DNA from 4 places in the Sporosarcina sp. P12(2017) genome. Region 2 is predicted to be linked to each of the others. Evidence: riboswitches for the same ligand, from Rfam matches in the RefSeq annotation. Region 2 holds a riboswitch; each other region holds the start of a gene.
The links. Region 2 has a riboswitch for cobalamin ahead of metE (5-methyltetrahydropteroyltriglutamate--homocysteine S-methyltransferase). Riboswitches for the same ligand answer to the same signal wherever they lie in the genome.
Positions count from the first base shown of each region.

Region 1: it holds a riboswitch for cobalamin, as region 2 does, so the genes downstream of both, CSV80_RS07405 (ABC transporter substrate-binding protein) here and metE (5-methyltetrahydropteroyltriglutamate--homocysteine S-methyltransferase) in region 2, are expected to answer to the same signal.
Region 3: it holds a riboswitch for cobalamin, as region 2 does, so the genes downstream of both, CSV80_RS05580 (DUF4430 domain-containing protein) here and metE (5-methyltetrahydropteroyltriglutamate--homocysteine S-methyltransferase) in region 2, are expected to answer to the same signal.
Region 4: it holds a riboswitch for cobalamin, as region 2 does, so the genes downstream of both, CSV80_RS10485 (hypothetical protein) here and metE (5-methyltetrahydropteroyltriglutamate--homocysteine S-methyltransferase) in region 2, are expected to answer to the same signal.

Region 1 covers NZ_PDYL01000007.1:103,961-108,448, forward strand. Annotated here, with positions in the region: gene argS (arginine--tRNA ligase) at 1-1,411, shown strand, start outside; cobalamin riboswitch at 1,609-1,735, shown strand; gene CSV80_RS07405 (ABC transporter substrate-binding protein) at 1,876-2,862, shown strand; gene CSV80_RS07410 (FecCD family ABC transporter permease) at 2,855-3,847, shown strand; gene CSV80_RS07415 (adenosylcobinamide amidohydrolase) at 3,850-4,488, shown strand, end outside.
Region 2 covers NZ_PDYL01000022.1:31,787-36,274, forward strand. Annotated here, with positions in the region: gene metE (5-methyltetrahydropteroyltriglutamate--homocysteine S-methyltransferase) at 1-1,787, opposite strand, end outside; cobalamin riboswitch at 1,934-2,066, opposite strand; gene CSV80_RS15485 (malate synthase G) at 2,457-4,488, shown strand, end outside.
Region 3 covers NZ_PDYL01000005.1:118,808-123,295, reverse strand. Annotated here, with positions in the region: gene CSV80_RS05595 (ABC transporter substrate-binding protein) at 1-170, opposite strand, end outside; gene CSV80_RS05590 (ABC transporter permease) at 167-919, opposite strand; gene CSV80_RS05585 (ABC transporter ATP-binding protein) at 916-1,686, opposite strand; TPP riboswitch at 1,771-1,869, opposite strand; cobalamin riboswitch at 2,011-2,198, shown strand; gene CSV80_RS05580 (DUF4430 domain-containing protein) at 2,321-4,488, shown strand, end outside.
Region 4 covers NZ_PDYL01000011.1:72,772-77,259, reverse strand. Annotated here, with positions in the region: gene CSV80_RS10495 (GNAT family N-acetyltransferase) at 1-268, shown strand, start outside; gene CSV80_RS10490 (MATE family efflux transporter) at 265-1,611, shown strand; cobalamin riboswitch at 1,761-1,952, shown strand; gene CSV80_RS10485 (hypothetical protein) at 2,204-2,425, shown strand; gene CSV80_RS10480 (ABC transporter permease) at 2,474-4,417, opposite strand; gene CSV80_RS10475 (ABC transporter ATP-binding protein) at 4,407-4,488, opposite strand, start outside.

The DNA of each region.
Region 1 (4,488 bases), on a different contig from region 2:
TGGACCTGGCTTCCTCAATATCCGCTTAAAAACAGACAGCCTTGGAGATATCGTGAAGACTGTCCTTGATCAAGGAGCTGACTACGGACGTTCCGACAGTGGACAACAACAAAAAATTCAAGTTGAATTCGTCTCAGCGAACCCAACAGGCGACTTGCACTTAGGGCACGCACGCGGAGCTTCGCTAGGCGATTCATTATGTAATATTCTCGATAAAGCAGGCTATGACGTAGCGCGCGAATATTATATCAACGATGCAGGTAATCAAATAAACAACTTAGCGTTATCTATCGATGTTCGGTATTTCGAAGCACTTGGATTGGAAAAAGAAATGCCTGAAGATGGCTATCGTGGTGCAGATATTATCACGATCGCAAAAGGCCTGGTCGAACAATACGGCGACAAGTATGTCGATGTTCCAGAAGAAGAGCGACTTGCATTTTTCCGTGAGCACGGCTTGAATATCGAACTGGATAAACTGAAGAAAGACTTGGCGGACTTCCGCGTTCATTTTGATAACTGGTTCTCAGAGACGTCCCTATATAACAACGGCAAGATCGAAGTCGCACTTAATAAACTTCGTGAAAACGGCCATGTCTTTGAAGAAGACGGTGCCACTTGGTTCCGCTCCACTACATTTGGTGACGACAAAGACCGTGTACTGATTAAGCAAGACGGTTCATTCACATACTTAACACCGGATATCGCGTACCACCAAGACAAGCTGAGTCGCGGATTCGATAAACTCATCAATATTTGGGGAGCAGACCACCACGGATATATTCCACGTATGAAAGCGGCAATCCAAGCACTTGGCTATGACCGCGATACGCTCGAAGTAGAAGTGGCGCAAATGGTTCAGCTCTATAAAGACGGAGAAAAATTCAAGATGAGCAAGCGCACAGGAAAAGCGGTCACACTGCGTGAACTCGTGGAAGAGGTCGGCTTAGACGCTGTACGTTATTTCTTCGCGATGCGCTCAGGTGACGCACAAATGGACTTCGATCTAGATTTGGCAGTATCCAAATCCAATGAAAACCCTGTCTACTACGCACAATACGCGCACGCACGTATTTGCTCGATTCTACGTCAGGCAAAAGAACAGAACGTAGAAGCGTCAACAGAGAACGTCACGCTATTGCAAGATGAAAAAGAGCTAGAGCTACTGAAGAAACTCGGAGACTTCCCGAAACTAATCAGCGACTCGGCACGCATGCGCGCACCGCATCGTGTAACAACATATATTCAGGAACTAGCAGCTACATTCCATAGTTTCTATAATGCTAACAAGGTGCTTGATCCGGAAAATAAAGACCTTTCCGAAGCACGTTTGGCTTTGATCACAGCGACTAAAACGACGATTGCGAACGCGTTGAAATTAGTTGGCGTGCAAGCACCTGAAAGAATGTAATATATCAAAAATGGCCAAGCAGATTGACTGCTTGGCTTTTTTCTTTATGAATGGGAAAGGGGAAGGCAACGTTTCGCTGCGTTCCAGGCGGCCCCTCAGGAAAGCGTCCCCCTGCTGGAGCCTCACTCCCCATGTCATACCCAAACTCCTCCTATCCCCTGTACAACCAACACTATTATCGCTATAATAAGTCATAATTACATATCTTCTAAAAAGGTTCTCAAAACTTGAGATGAAAAGCGAAATCGGTTCAAATCCGATGCGGTCCCGCCACTGTATGTGCCATGCACAAGCCAGGTCACCTGCCTTTTTAGAAAATGAAGTTCCGCAGCAACCTACGAGGATAGGTACAGTGGAAGAAATCACGTATTGATTTCATCCCACCTGATCCTTCGAACTATCGAAGGTTTTTTTCATGTCTGCGGCTTGCGTAATGCTACACACATATTAAAGGAGGAACACACATGAAGAAGTTTTGGCAACTGATGCTGACGGCAATGCTTGCGGTACTACTACTCGCAGCATGCGGAAGTGACAGTAAAAAAGAAGAAACACCAGCAGATGAAAAACAAGCTGGCGAAGAAACAAACACAGAACAACAATCGACGGATACAACGAGTTATCCATACACCCTGACAGACGCGGCTGGCGAAGAACTTACATTTGAACAAGCGCCGGAAACTGTAATTTCATTAGTTCCAAGCAATACGGAAATTTTATTCGGTATTGATGCAGGAGATCAAGTCATCGCAGTAACAGAAAACGATGACTACCCTAAGGAAGTAACGGAGCTTGATACAGTAGGGGACTTTACGGTCAACGTGGAAAAAGTCATTTCATTGGAGCCGGAAGCAGTATTTGCACATGAAATGATGATGGGTTCAAGTGAAGAAGGATTGAATCAAATTCGTGACGCAGGCATCCCTGTGATCGTCGTACCAAATGCAGAGACATTTGACGAGACATATGAAACAATTGAACTGATTGGTGCAGTCATGGACAAAAATGTGGAAGCGAATCAAATCGTCGAAGATATGAAAACAAAAGTTGCGGATATTGAAAAGAAAGCAGCAGACATAACAGACAAGAAGCGCGTGTTTGTTGAAAACTCCGATGCACCTGAAATTTATACGCCAGGGAAGGGAACATTCCCACAGCAATTTTTGGATATGATCCACGCTGAAAACATTGTGACAGAAGAAGGCTGGATTATGATCAGTCCTGAAAAGATTGTAGATGAAAATCCCGATGTAATTTTGGCTATGTATAGTTATGTTCCAAACGTCGTAGAAAACATTAAAACTCGTGACGGGTTCGATGCGGTTACTGCGATCAAAGAAGATCAAGTCATTCAATTGGATGAAGATATTACAAGCCGTACAGGTCCACGTTTAGCTGACGGATTAGAATTGTTTGCAAAAGCAGTCTATCCTGAGGTATTCGGTGAATAAAACCGCTCTCGCCTATGTCGTGTCGATTGCCACGTTGCTTGTGGCAATTTGGCTCGGCGTATCGATCGGTACAGTGAAAATACCAATAGAGACGCTATGGAATCAATCGGACGCGACCGCAAGTAATATTTTGTGGAAGATCCGTATGCCTCGTGTGCTGCTGGCGGGAATCGTCGGTGCCTCACTGGCTATTTCAGGAGCCGCTTTCCAAGGGCTGTTGAAAAACCCATTAGCTGATCCTTACACCCTCGGAGTGTCATCCGGTGCCTCTGTCGGCGCCGTGATCACACTCTTTTTTGGTATTTCTCTACCGGTTCTTGGCGCATTCACCTTACCTGTATTTAGTATGATCGGTGCCGCAGTGACAATGTTTCTAGTGATCGGTTTTGCCCGTCTCGTCGATCGATCAATGAAAATGGAAACGATTATTTTGACAGGCATTATTTTCGGTTCGTTTCTTGGCTCCGTGCTGTCGCTGATGATCGCGTTAACACAAGAAGAACTCCGTCAGATCGTGGGTTGGCTGCTTGGTAGCGTATCCATGCGCGGATGGAATTATATTCTCATGGTACTGCCGTTTTTCATCATCGGTTCATTCATGCTGTGGCTCAATCGCCGCGAATTGAACGCTTTATTATTCGGTGAAGAACGCGCGCATCATCTTGGGGTCAATGTCAAACAGCGTAAATTAATGATTTTGCTAGGCGGTTCGGTATTAACTGGTTCTGCTGTTGCTGTGTCTGGGACAATCGGTTTCGTGGGCCTAGTTGTCCCTCATATGACACGAATGCTATGGGGTTCTGATCATCGTCACGTGTTGCCGTTATCATTATTCAACGGTGCCTCATTATTAATCATTTGCGATCTCGTCGCACGAACGATTATTTCGCCGGCTGAATTACCGGTCGGCGTCATTACAGCATTCATTGGCGCTCCGGTGTTTGCTTACATATTTTACAAACAACGTAGAAAAGGAGCGATGTGAAGATGTTGCAAGTGGAGAACTTATCAGGAGGCTACGGCAAAGAACCGATTGTGCGAAATGTGTCGTTCCACGTGGAAAAAGGAGAAGTTCTTGGGATTTTAGGGCCGAATGGTAGCGGAAAGTCAACCTTATTGAAAATCATTTCGGGAATTTTGCCGAAACAAAGCGGCAAGGTAATGATTGCAGGAAAACCTTCTGGCGCATATAGCCAAAAGCAATTCGCGCAGCAAGTAGCCGTCTTGCCGCAGCTTCATGCTCATGCTTTTTCCCATAGCGTGAAAGACACCGTCGCTCTCGGTCGTTATCCGTATCAGTCAGGGATTTTCTCGAGCTGGTCGGAGTTGGACGAGCAAGCCGTGCAGGAAGCGATGAACCATACAGGTGTCACGCGATATGAAAATACCGCCATTGAATTATTATCTGGAGGCGAGCAACAACGCGTATTCGTTGCGCAGGCACTCGCCCAGCAAGCACCTATTTTATTATTGGATGAACCAACGAACCATCTGGACATCGCGCATCAGCAGCAATTGCTCGATACGATCCGCAATCAAGCGAGACAGAAGGGGATCACGGTCATCTCAGTATTTCACGACATCAATCTGGCCGCTCTTTATTGCGATCGTTTGTTGCTATTGAAG
Region 2 (4,488 bases):
CCGGCTGCTTCAAGCGCTTCAATTTCCTTACGCAAAGCGAGTGCAATTTGGTTTGTCACTTCTTCTCTCGACAAGTCGTCACGAACGAATGACCAGTTTAAAATAGTGACAGGACCCGTGAGCATTCCTTTTACTTCATGATCTGTAAGGGATTTCGCATAAACGGATTCTTCCACAGTCATGGGTTTAGTGAACGCAACGTCTCCGAAGATGATTGGAGGCTTAACACAACGTGAACCGTAGGATTGTACCCATGCTTTTTCAGTAAAGACAAATCCGTCAAGCTTTTCTCCGAAATATTCCACCATATCCGTACGTTCAAACTCACCATGCACCAATACATCAAGTCCTAAGTCCTCTTGGATATCGATCCATTCTTTGATTTCGGCATTAACGAAATCTTTGTATTGCTGATTCGTAATTTCACCTTTTCTCCATTTATTCCGTGTAGCCCGTACTTCTGGCGTTTGTGGGAAACTACCGATTGTTGTAGTGGGAAGTAGTGGCAATTGGAATTTTTCCTGTTGCTTCACTTTACGTTCTGCAAATGGAAGGTTTCGCTTACTGTCAGAAAGTAGACTTCCGGAAGTCGCTTCGCGTACTTCTTTATTATTGCGAGCAGGAAGGGCATTAAATGCAGTCAATGCTGCTTCACTGTCTTCAAATACTTTAGTGAATTTTTCTTTTCCATATTGTAGAGCTGTTTGAATAGCTTTGATTTCTTCCATCTTCTCATCAGCAAATGCTAATGCGTTCAAGATGGTTTGATCTAGTTTCTGTTCCGAGCGAGTCGTGACAGGTGAGTGGAGCAAGCTACATGAAGGTTGAATCCATAATTTATCAGGTGAAACTTGCTGTTGGATTGTTTCAGTCAATGTAAGCTTTTTTTGTAAATTAGAACGCCATACGTTGCGTCCATCTACAATCCCTGCCGCAAGTACTTTGTCTTTTGGGAAGCCATGTTGCTTCAGGTTATCTAAGTTTTTCTCGCGTCCGTGGACGAAATCGAGTCCGATCGCTGCAACAGGTAACGCAATCGTTTCTGTATAATGTTCAACTGAATCAAAGTATGTCTGTAGAAGAATATTCAGTCCGCTTAGATTATTTGTCAGTTGTGAATAAATTTCTGTAACAGTTTTCATTTCATCTGAGCTGATTGATGTACATAAAATTGGCTCATCGATTTGAACCCATTGTACTCCTTCATCCTGTAATTCCTGGAGTACTCTTTGATAAAGTGGGATCAATTGCAGGATGATAGATGGTACATCATTATCCTCAAACCCTTTAGATAATTTCAATAATGTATAGGGGCCAAGTAGAACGGGTTTACCTTCAATACCTAGTTCTTTCTTTGCTTCACGATAAGCAGCTAGCGGTTTATTTTCAGTTAGTTCAAAACGCTGACCTTCGTATTCAGGCACGATATAGTGATAGTTCGTATTGAACCATTTTGTCATTTCTGAAGCGACTGCCTCATCATTACCGCGAGCCATCGAAAAGTATGTGGATGTGGAAACTTGTCCGCCTTTCCAGTTATAGCGTGAAGGAATGATTCCGAACATTGCAGACGTATCAAGTACACGATCATACAATGTGAAGTCGCCTACAGCAATGAAATCAATTCCGGCATCTTGCTGTTTTTTTAAGTTCGCCAAGCGAATCTCTTTCGTTGTTTGAAGAAGTTCATCTTCTGAAATCTTCTTTGACCAAAATGCCTCAAGTGCGCGTTTCCACTCACGATTTTCACCTATGACCGGATAGCCCGCTATACTACTTTTTACCATGGATAAATTCCCCCTTGATTTTTTATAATAAAAAAACATCTCTAGGGGAGATGTTAGAAAAACGAGTACATATAAAATAACATGCTAAAAATAGCATGCGTTTATAGACTGCTTCTGTCTAACACTTCCCTATTCATCGTAGGATTAAGCGTCATGAAAAATAGGCAGGTGTCTGGCTGGACGCATGGGCGTCTTCACAGTGGCGGGACCGCTCCAAGAAAAGGATTCCCTTTTAAGAAATGAAAGTATTTTCATTCCACCTACTTTTCAAACTATTCAATTCAGATGATTGTCTCTAAAACTATCACATGCAAAATAGTGTGTCAACTTGCTATCTGAATTTAGTGGCGGGTACCTAAAGAACAAATGGCGTAGTGAAATGATGAAACAGTATATTACCTCTACTGTTATATAACTGATGTCAATAGCTAGACTCAGACGTAATTAACCGTGATGTGAAAATTTACACAATTCAGTTGAAAGTCAACTAGACTTTAGGTATGATATGTACTAACACGTCTTCAAGTGAAGAAGTCATTCGTCTGTTATGTGTCGATTTATGATCGACAGGCTATGGGGTGTTGCTGAATAATGGATGATGATAGGTGTTCATCGCTATATGTTATACAACAGAATAGCGCAAAAAACATTAAGGGGTGGCTTTTATCCATGACAAACTATGAAAAAGTAGGTAAATTGCAAGTCGCAACAGAACTATATAACTTCGTAAACGAAGAAGTTCTTCCGGACTTAGAAGTCCAAAGTGATCAATTTTGGACAAATTTTGATTCGCTCATTCATGAACTTACTCCTGAAAACAAAGCGCTATTAGAAAAACGTGATGAATTGCAAAAGACCATTAGCGAATGGCATCAAAATAATAAAAGCGAAATTGATTTCGCTAAATATAAAGAATTTCTAGAAGAAATTGGCTACTTAGAGCCAGTTCCTGAAGATTTCAAAGTGACAACAGCAAACGTTGACAATGAAGTCGCAAACCAAGCAGGTTCACAATTGGTTGTTCCAATCGATAATGCTCGTTATGCATTAAATGCAGCGAATGCAAGATGGGGGAGTCTATACGACGCACTTTATGGATCGGATGTAATTAGTAATGAGGCGGGTGCTGAAGCTGGCGTTCAATACAACCCGATTCGTGGACAGAAAGTAATCGATTTTGCGAAAAAATTGTTAGATCAAGCAGCGCCTTTAGCTGAAGGTTCTCATGCAGAAGTAACAGCTTATAAAATTGTAGAAGGTAAACTTCAAGTAACGCTTGAAAGTGGTATCACGACTCCATTGAAAGATGAGTCCAAGTTCGTCGGATATAACGACTCTGAAGACGCACCGACTGCTGTATTGTTAGTGAATAATGGATTGCATATTGAAATCGCTATCGATAAGAATAATCCAATCGGTAAAAGTGATAAAGCAGGTGTGAAAGATCTTGTACTTGAAGCGGCACTCTCTACGTTGATGGACTGTGAAGACTCTATTGCTGCAGTAGATGCTGAAGATAAAGTTGGTGTATACCGTAACTGGCTTGGTCTAATGAAGGGCGACTTGGAATCAACATTCAAGCGCGGTAGTAACACAGTTACAAGAAAATTGAATCCAGATCGTACGTATACAGGCGGAGATGGCAAGGAGTTGACTCTGCGTGGTCGTTCATTGATGTTCGTACGTAACGTAGGTCATTTAATGACTAATAATGCAATCCTAGACGAAAATGGCAATGAGGTACCTGAAGGGATCTTGGACGGTGTTCTTACATCGCTGATTGCTACACATAACTTTAAAGAAAACACAGAGTTTAAAAACTCCCTCCACAATTCCATTTACATTGTAAAGCCGAAAATGCATAGTCCAGCTGAGGCGGCATTTGCGAATAAACTATTTGATCGTATTGAAGATCTACTAGGTGTTGAGCGCAACACAATTAAAATCGGAGTTATGGACGAAGAGCGTAGAATGTCACTGAATCTGAAATCGGCAATCAATGAAGTGAAAGAGCGTATTGCATTTATAAACACTGGATTCCTTGACCGTACAGGTGACGAAATCCATACATCTATGGAAGCAGGTCCAGTTATTCGCAAAGCGGATATGAAGACGTCTAAATGGCTATCTTCATATGAATCTGCAAACGTAGCAGTAGGAATTGGAGCGGGTCTACCAGGACACGCACAAATTGGAAAAGGAATGTGGGCAATGCCTGACTTAATGGCTGCAATGCTTGAACAGAAAATTGCTCATCCAAAAGCTGGAGCTAGCACTGCGTGGGTTCCATCACCAACAGCTGCAATTTTGCATGCATTGCACTACCATGAAGTAAATGTTAAAGATGTACAAGCCGGAATTGACAGTTCGATCGATTACCGCGATGGTATCCTTGACATTCCATTGGCACCTAAAGCGGATTGGTCTGCCGAAGAAGTACAATCTGAACTAGATAACAACGCACAAGGTATCCTGGGCTATGTAGTTCGCTGGATTGACCAAGGAGTAGGGTGTTCAACAGTTCCTGATATCAATGATGTCGGATTAATGGAAGACCGTGCAACGTTACGTATTTCGAGTCAGCACATTGCAAACTGGTTACGTCATGGGGTTTGTACGAAAGAGCAAGTACAAGAAACTTTGGAGCGTATGGCAAAAGTAGTGGATCAGCAGAACGCGGATGATGAGTTGTATCAGCCGA
Region 3 (4,488 bases), on a different contig from region 2:
GCTACATAAATATAGCTATGTACTGCATTTGGATACCAGTCGAGCATGATGCTGACTTTTTTCTTTTCATTGTTCGGTGTCTCTTCGTTATCTGCGGGAGTCTTATCATTATTGCACCCAGCTAGCAGTACAAGAAGAAAAATGATGCTAAGGAACAGACGTTTTCTCATTGGTGATTCCTCCATTGTAAAAAGTGTTTTTCCAATACGACGACGAGTAGAAAGAAGATAATGCCTACTGCAGATAGCAAGACGATCGGTGCGAATACGGCGGCACTGTCAAATTGCGTCATCATTCTTCTGCTGAAGTATCCAAGTCCTGCCTGAGCACCTAGCCATTCCCCAATGGCCGCACCGATTACACTCAGTGTGACCGCCACTTTGAGTCCAGAGAAGAAAGATGGCAAAGCGGAAGGCAGGTCTAATTTATAGAAGATATCTTTTGCGGACGCACCCATTGTTAGCATTAATTCACGTAAATTTTTATCTGAAGAGCGCAAGCCGTCGAAAACGCTGACGGTAATCGGGAAAAAAGTAATCAGTACCGTAACCGCGACTTTACTCCAAATGCTGTAGCCGAACCATAAGACGAAAATCGGTGCGAGCGCGATGACCGGAATCGTTTGCGACGCGATCAGGATAGGGTAAAACGCCTGCTCGATCGGTTTCTTACTATACATCGCAATTGCCAGTGTGGATCCGAGCATGATTGAAATCGATAAGCCGATTAAGATAGTTAAAGCAGTCGGAGGTAAGTGGTGGATAAACAGCTCCGTCTTCAGCTCCCATAATCTGATCAGAATCGCTGAAGGGGACGGGAAGAGAAAGCTTTTGTCGTAAAGACGTGCGCTAATTTCCCATAGGCCCAGTAAGATCGCAACGAAAAGTATAGACCAACTATACGAAGTGATTTTCTTCATAGCCGCGCCTCCGAACGAAGCTCGCTAATAAGTTGCTCCTTCATTTCCATCACTTCGGGCTGTGCCAGGTCTCGCATAGTACGTGGTCGGCTGAGAGGCACGATGACTTCGCGAATCGTCTGTACTGGTCTTTCAGCGAGTACGAAGATGCGATCGGATAGAAATAAAGCTTCGTCGATATCATGTGTGATGAAGACAATCGTTTTATCGAGCTTCTGCCATTGATCGATCAGCCACTCTTGCATCGTCAGCCGTGTGATCGCATCGAGTGCGCTGAATGGCTCGTCCAGCAATAAAATATTGGAGCCGGTCAGGATCGTTCGTAAAAAGGAAACCCGTTGTCGCATCCCGCCTGATAAATTTCCAGGATAAGCGTTTTCTTCGCCTGCCAGTCCGAAATCAGCGAGTAGCTGGATGATCTGGTCGGCAGTAGGTTTACCGCCTTGAAGTTCTACTGGTAATTGGACATTTTCAAGAATCGTTCGCCACGGCATGAGTAAGTCTTGCTGCGGCATATAGCCCACTTTGCCTAATCGCTTCGTTGTCACTTCTCCGTTCAATGAAATCTCACCACTGTCAGGATTCTCTAGACCGGTGACCAGTCGGAATAAAGTGCTTTTCCCGTAACCACTTGGTCCAATGATGCTGACAAATTCGCCTTCATTTACATGCCAATCGACTTGGTCAAAAATTGCGGTTGGTTTAGAAGCATTGGTTGCTCGATAATGAAAAGATACATTCGTAAACTCTAAAACCTTATTCGTCATCATTCTTACCACTTCTCATTTCTTCAAAAAATACACACAAAAAACCACTTCTCTGTGCGAAGTGGTTGCATAGTACGGTCGAAATCCGTCATATGTCCACTTCCCTCCGCTAGCATTATCTAGAGCAGGTTTCGAGGGTTAAGGCGAACGCCTCTCTCAGCAACAGCACCCCTAGTGTTTATCCATATCTTATCGTTACATAGTCTGAAAAGATAGTCAAGATAGGACAGGAATAAATTGGTCATTTATAGGGAGTTGGAAAATATCCTACACGTCAAAAATCTCGCTATTGCAATTGTTTTGTCGACTCATTATGATTAAGGATAGTTTATAGCGTATTTTGGTGTCTTGCTAGTTTGCAAGACGTAAAAAGGAATCAGGTGAAAATCCTGAACGGTCCGGCCACTGTAATTGGAAAGTAACTTCTGACAACCACTGGTATTCATACTGGGAAGGTTGAAGTTGCGTTCGTATCCAAAAGTCAGGAGACTTACCATAATACAATGCTTACAGCCTTCCGGAAAAAGGTGTGTATGTTGTGTTGTATTATGTATGTCTAAACACGCATCCATCCATCCTTGTCTCTTTCCGGAGGCGGGATTTTTTTATTGAAAAAAATAGGGGGTAGGAGTCGTTGAGGAAAGGTAGTCGAGTAAGCAAGACATTATCTGTGTTGCTAAGTTTATTGTTGGTGTTGTCGGTTTTAACTCCAACAGTACAAGCAGTTGATACAGGAGTAGAGAATACACAAGGAATGGTTGAAGAGCAGACAGATGTGGAAGAATTATTAGCTAGAACCGTTCAGTTTTATAAAAACAAAAAGATGAAATTGGATTCGTGGCAATTATTAGTCGGGCTTTACGCAGCAGGTGAAGACCTGAATGATGGCGAGTGGGTATTACCAGAATGGCAAAAAGAAGATCCAGATTATCTAGAACCTATACATTATGGTACAGATCATATTCGCTTTATCTTCGGATTGCTTGCAATGAACGAAGATCCAGCCGATGCATGGGAAACGAATCGTAATCTTTATGCGGAATTAGCATCGCAACAAAACGAAGAGACAGGCTCATTTGGCGGCATTAATAAACATATGTGGGCCGTGCTTGCGATGGATACAGGCGAACGTCTAGGAGCCGATTTAGGTGAGTGGAATACAGATAAGAAACAAAAAGCGCTACAATTTTTGATCGATAACCAAAATGAAGATGGTGGATATTCATTCTTTGGTCCGGTTTCAGACCCAGATATGACAGGTATGGGCATGATCGCGTTGTCGAACTATCAAGGGGAAGAAGCGGCAGATGCAGCTATTGAAAGAACGAAGGACTTATTACGAGCTAGACAACTAGACTTAACGACGGGTGGATTTAATTCGCCAGGTAATTTTGGAATGGGCGATAATGCCAACTCCACAGCGACAGCGATTTGGGGTCTAGCTGCAGTCAATGAGAATGTACTAGCAGAAAAGTGGCATGTAGGCAATCAGACAGTAGTAGATGCAATAAAAGGTTTCCAGTTTGAAGACGGGTCTTATAAGTGGAAAGTGACTGATAAAAGTACTAATTTAATGGCGACAGAACAAGTATTACTTGCGCTAGCAGACATGAAAGCGGGAAGTTCTGTTTGGAATCGAATTGCTTTAAAAACAGAGCGGCCTACAGCCTACGTGAAAGTCGATGGGGTAGATGCACCGATTCTTGCAGATACTGCAGTGGCATTCGAAGCAGGCGATACGATTGTACAAGTTGTTGAACAGTTGTTAAAAGAACAAAATATTCCTTACGAGTTGGATCAAGCGAAAGAGAATTTTGTATCGATTAACAACGTTCAAAATGGAAATTTACATGGCAATGATCAGTGGGTTGTTGATGTTAATGAAGGATCATCTACTTCACTTTTCGATAATGTAGTAAACGACAATGATAAGATTCACATTTTCTATAAACGCAATGCAGTTCTTGAATCCATTACGAAGTTGAAAGTCGGGGACAAGGATCCGACTATTGAACTCACATTAAGTGGAGACACGTTTACGGAAGCGGCTTCAAATGTTAGTAACTGGACTATAGGTAATGGAGCCCTAACAGTTGGCTCAGTCACAGTTGAAAGTAGTCAGAACGTACTTCTACATGTGCAAGGCGAAGTACCAAATGTAACGTTATCAATAACTGGGCTTGCTAAAGCAGTGCAGTCGAATGTAAACACTACTGCAAATAATACTCCTGCTATACCAGAAACTATTCGTACGGTAGACGATATGCTTGCGGATACGTTACGTTTCTATGAAGTGGAGAGATATAATAAGGATAATTTCAGATGGAGTATGCCTGGAATCAGTTGGACGGAATTGGTTGCATTGGGCGCGTCCAGTTCACAATTAAGTGATGGTACAGCACAATTACCAGAGTGGCTCACTAAAGATCCAGGATTACAGAAAGATGAAGCAGATACGGATCATATTCGCTATATCTTCGGTTTGCTAGCAGTAGGTAAAGATCCATCTACTGCATGGGAATCTAAACGAAATCTTTATGCAGAGCTAGCGGCACAACAAAAGGCAGACGGATCAATTGGTGGTATAAATAAACACGCATGGGCGATGCTCGCTTTAGATACAGGTGAGAAGCGCGGGCAGGACGTAGGAACATGGGGTGCCAATGCAAAAGAGAAAGCGTTACAACATTTGTTAAAGCAAGAAAAGGAAAAGGGTGGATTTTCGCTTTCATTAAATGAACAAGACACAGCTGATCCTGATATGACGGGCATGGTCTTGTTGGCACTAGCAAATTATCAAGA
Region 4 (4,488 bases), on a different contig from region 2:
AGATGGCAACGTATGGCTTGATCGCTTTATGATAGATCAGCATCACCAAGGTAAAGGTTATGCTAGTAGATTTCTTAAACTTCTACTTACGAGAATGGAAGAAAAGTATCAATGCAACAAGATATATTTAAGTATTTATCCAAGTAATAAAGCCGCACAGCATTTATATGAAAAATTCGGTTTTAAGTTAAATGGTAAAATTGATGATGTAGGTGAATTCCCTTGTCTCATCATGGAACTTGATCTTCAAAGGAGTCCTGTGCAATGAGTTCTTCTTCACCCAAGTTTAATAAATTGGATACTGAGCCAGTAGGACGTATCTTTTTACGTTATTTAATACCGTCAACTGTCGGTATGTTGCTGATGGCAATCAATATTGTGGCGGATGGTATCATGGTCGGTAATCGATTGGGTGCAGAAGCATTGGCGGGAGTCGGAATTTCGGCTCCCGTTTATACCATCTTTTTTGCTATTTCCTTATGGATTGGTATAGGTGCCGCCACAAAATATTCGATGGCAATGGGTGCTAAAGATGTGCTTAAAGCTCGTTCGATTTTCACACATGCAATCATTTCCATTTTCTTATTAACCATTATATTAGGCTTAACCGCCTTTATTTTTAGGGATTCGCTAGCATACGCACTTGGTGCGAATACCACTACATTCCCTTATGTATCGCAATACTTATTTGTGATTTTACTATTTGGCTTTATCTTTACTGTAGAAAACACATTTAGTATTTTCGTACGTAACGACGGAGCACCGAACCTCTCAATGGCAGGGCTAATTGTGACGTCAGTCATTAACATCATTTTGAATTATGTGTTCTTATTTATTCTTGATTACGGTGTTGCCGGTGCTGCAACCGCTACAATTATCGCTTCCTTTATGGGCATGTTAGTACTGCTCGCCCACTTCTTTAAGAAAAACAATAACTTAAAATTGATTCGCTTACAGTTCAATAAAAAGCTGTTCATAGCCATTCTTTTCATCGGATTCCCGAGCTTCCTTTCCGAGTTGGGAATCTCCTTTTTTACCATTACACATAATATTGCGTTCGAACGGATGGCCGGTACAGAAGGTGTTGCGGCATTCTCTATTTTGAACTATGTGCACAGTGTCATGCTTATGCTATTCCTCGGGATGGGTGGTGCGATTCAGCCGCTGATCAGTTATTATCAAGGCTCTGGTAACCGGATAAGGATGAAGGAAACCGTTAAAAAGGCCACTCTCACAGTCGTCATCGCGGGTGCTGTGTTCTTCCTCGTCGGACAGTTCGCAGCAGGTCCTATCGTATCGATTTTCGGAGACTTCCCGCAAGCCGTCAGAGAATTGGCTACTACCGGAATTAATCTATTCTTTATTGCCTATTTGTTCACAGGTACGAACTTTGTCATGATGACTTATTATCAATCTGTCGGCAATGTACGGATGGCCACTTGGATTACCGCTTCACGTGAAATCATCGTCATGTTGATTTTCTTGATGATCTTGCCACGCATATTCGGATTGAATGGTATTTGGTTATCCATTCCCGCTTCTGAGCTTGTCGTATTTATTGGCGTGTATTTATATCAAAGGAACGCTACTCGACATTCGTTAATCGGCTAAGCATTGGTCTATAGAACAGTACGGAAACATAAATCATTGTTCTAAGCAGCGCGTTCCATAGAATTAGTGTGAGTACGTGTTGTAGTAAAGAATGTTGCACTATTTTTGTTCCTTTCATCAATAAGAGTGCTATACTGAAAGAGCAACTGAATATCGTGTTAGAGATAGGTGCGTTTATTTTTTCTTAAACGCTTAAAAGGGAAATCGGTGAAAAACCGATGCTGTCCCGCAACTGTGAGTTGGAGTATAATTCGTTACCACTGTTTCACCGCAAGGGAAATGGGAAGGTGAATTATACGTTGAAGACGAGCCAGGAGACCTGCCTAGATCAGTACACACCAATACCCTACGCGGATAGGAGGTGTCAAGTGCGGCTTATGAAAAATCACACACAAGCCGACGTACGAAAAAACGGAATCAGGACATTCATTAGGTGGCTTCGAAATAGTTTCTATCGATCCAACATATGTGTATTTCCTGCCGAACCGTTTAATTCGTCATGGCTTCCCACTTAACATCCTTCCAGGTATTTACCGGACGGATGTTTTTTTATGTCAACGAACCCATACAAACACGATGAGGAGAATGAATTATGCCCAATCAAACAATCGATGACTTTACAAACTTATTAAAGGACACATTGATGTCGGATAGAGTGAGCACTCACTCTACCCCCCTTCCTATACTAGTGGAAAATGTGAAGAAACAAATTGCTGAAGACACTTCAAATGACTCTGCAGAAAAAAGTAAACAACTAGCTAATTTAGATACAGCATATCAAATCGTAGTTGCTGAATTAGTAGGTAGTAACTAGATCGCAATAAAACACCCCTGACCTTAATGTGTCAGGGGCGTTACTATGTTATAAAGAATCTTTAATCACACGCTTGTAATTCAATACGGAAAGTAAGCCAAATATAGAATATAGTGCCGTATAGATGAACATCACAATAATCGTGGGCGCCAGCATTTCAGTACCGAATAAGAACCAGCCAGATTTCACCGCGAAATAGCTGTGGAAGAGACCAACGACTAACGGAATACCGAAATTAAATAGCTGCTTTCGTTGAACCCCTTTTAGCAAATCTGTTTGTGTATAGCCCAGTTTACGAAGAATGGTATAGTTCGATTTTTCATCTTCACTTTCGTCCATTTGTTTAAAGTATAAGATGCAGCCAGAAGTGACAAGGAAAGCGAGGCCGAGGAATCCCACGATGAACATGATCATGCCAGCACCTTGCATTTGTTTCGTTCTTTCCTCAAACTTCGATTCATGTCCTGCCCAGTCGTTTATTCCCAACACATTAAATATATCATTCGCTTTTTCTAGATCATTCTCATTCTCGATATCCACTCCATGATATTCCGTAAATTCGGATTCTACGGAAGGATCTATATCTACATTCATCTGCTGGAACACTTGATCATCCACTACCGCCACTACAAAACCATAGGTTACACGTATGGGCAAAACAACTACCCTTTCTGTCCCTTTCAGTGTTAGATCATACTCATGCTCTTTGCCTTGGAAAACGACTTGCTGATCTTCTTTGAATTTCATGAAGTTTTCCGTTAAATTATCAGAGTTGACGAAGAGCACTTCCTTTTCTGCTACGTCTAACTCTGGCAATGCTTCATCACTAATGACGATCATTTCTGTATCGGTATAACTCACATCTTGACTATCCCCACCCGGAATAGATAGAACTCTTGATAAACCAACAGGTGTAGACAATAGATCAATAGCTGTCTCTGTATAGGCGATGCCTTTACTTTCAAGTGCCTGTGTAAATTCCATTGCACGCGTAGTATCAGGAATAGTAAAGTCGGCCGGAATAGTTCGCTCTACTGACTTCTCTACTGAGTAATACGAAATATAACTTAACGAGAGTAATGCGATGGATAGCGCAGATACGGATGTAATAATCATTAATAGAAGAGAATTCGATTTCATTCGAAACATAATTGAAGAGAGAGACAGCACGTCGTTAACGTTCAGATATCCTCCTTTACGTTTACGAATCAGGTTAAAGATAAAGCTAACGGAGCCTTTATAGAACAAATACGTTCCCATGACGACAGAAGCTAGTATGATGATCATCACCAGAAATAGCTGATCGCCTAGGAACACACTACTAAATAATCGGGATGATAAATAATAGCCGAATACAATGAGTAGAATACCGAACACACCGACAACCGCCTGAAATACTGTCATCTTTTTGACCCGCTGTTGCGTTACGGTTGTTACACGGAACAAAGATAATATACTTTGTCGTTTAATGAATAGCGCATTCATGATCAAAATCAATACAAAGATTACTGCAAATACGATCAGCGTTTGAAGTAATGCTGCTGAAGAGAAACGTAAAGTTGCAACATCCGTTACACCAGTGACCTTAAATAGAATGAGCATGAGTAATCGTGACATCGAAAATCCTAAGAGTATCCCTATAACGAGAGAGCCGATATATAACACGAAATTCTCTACACTTAAAATACGGAAAACGGTTACTTTCGTCATCCCGATCAATTGGAATAATCCAATCTCCTTACTGCGTCGTTTAATAAATAGATTGTTAGCATATAGCAAGAATACAGACACGATAACAATTAGAAAAACTGAACCTGTTTTAATAGCTGCAGCACCTTTCACTCCTCCTGTTGCATCGTCCAATGCTGGATCAAATTGCAGCGTTACAAATGAAAAGTACAAGCCCACGCTAAAAACCAAAGCAAAGATATACACATAATAATGTTTAAGGTTTTTCTTGATATTGCGGAAAATCAGCTGATTAAGCGTCATGTTGCACACCACCCAACACACCTTGCGTTTTGATGATGTCATTAAAAAATTCGTTACGCGTTTGGTCTCCT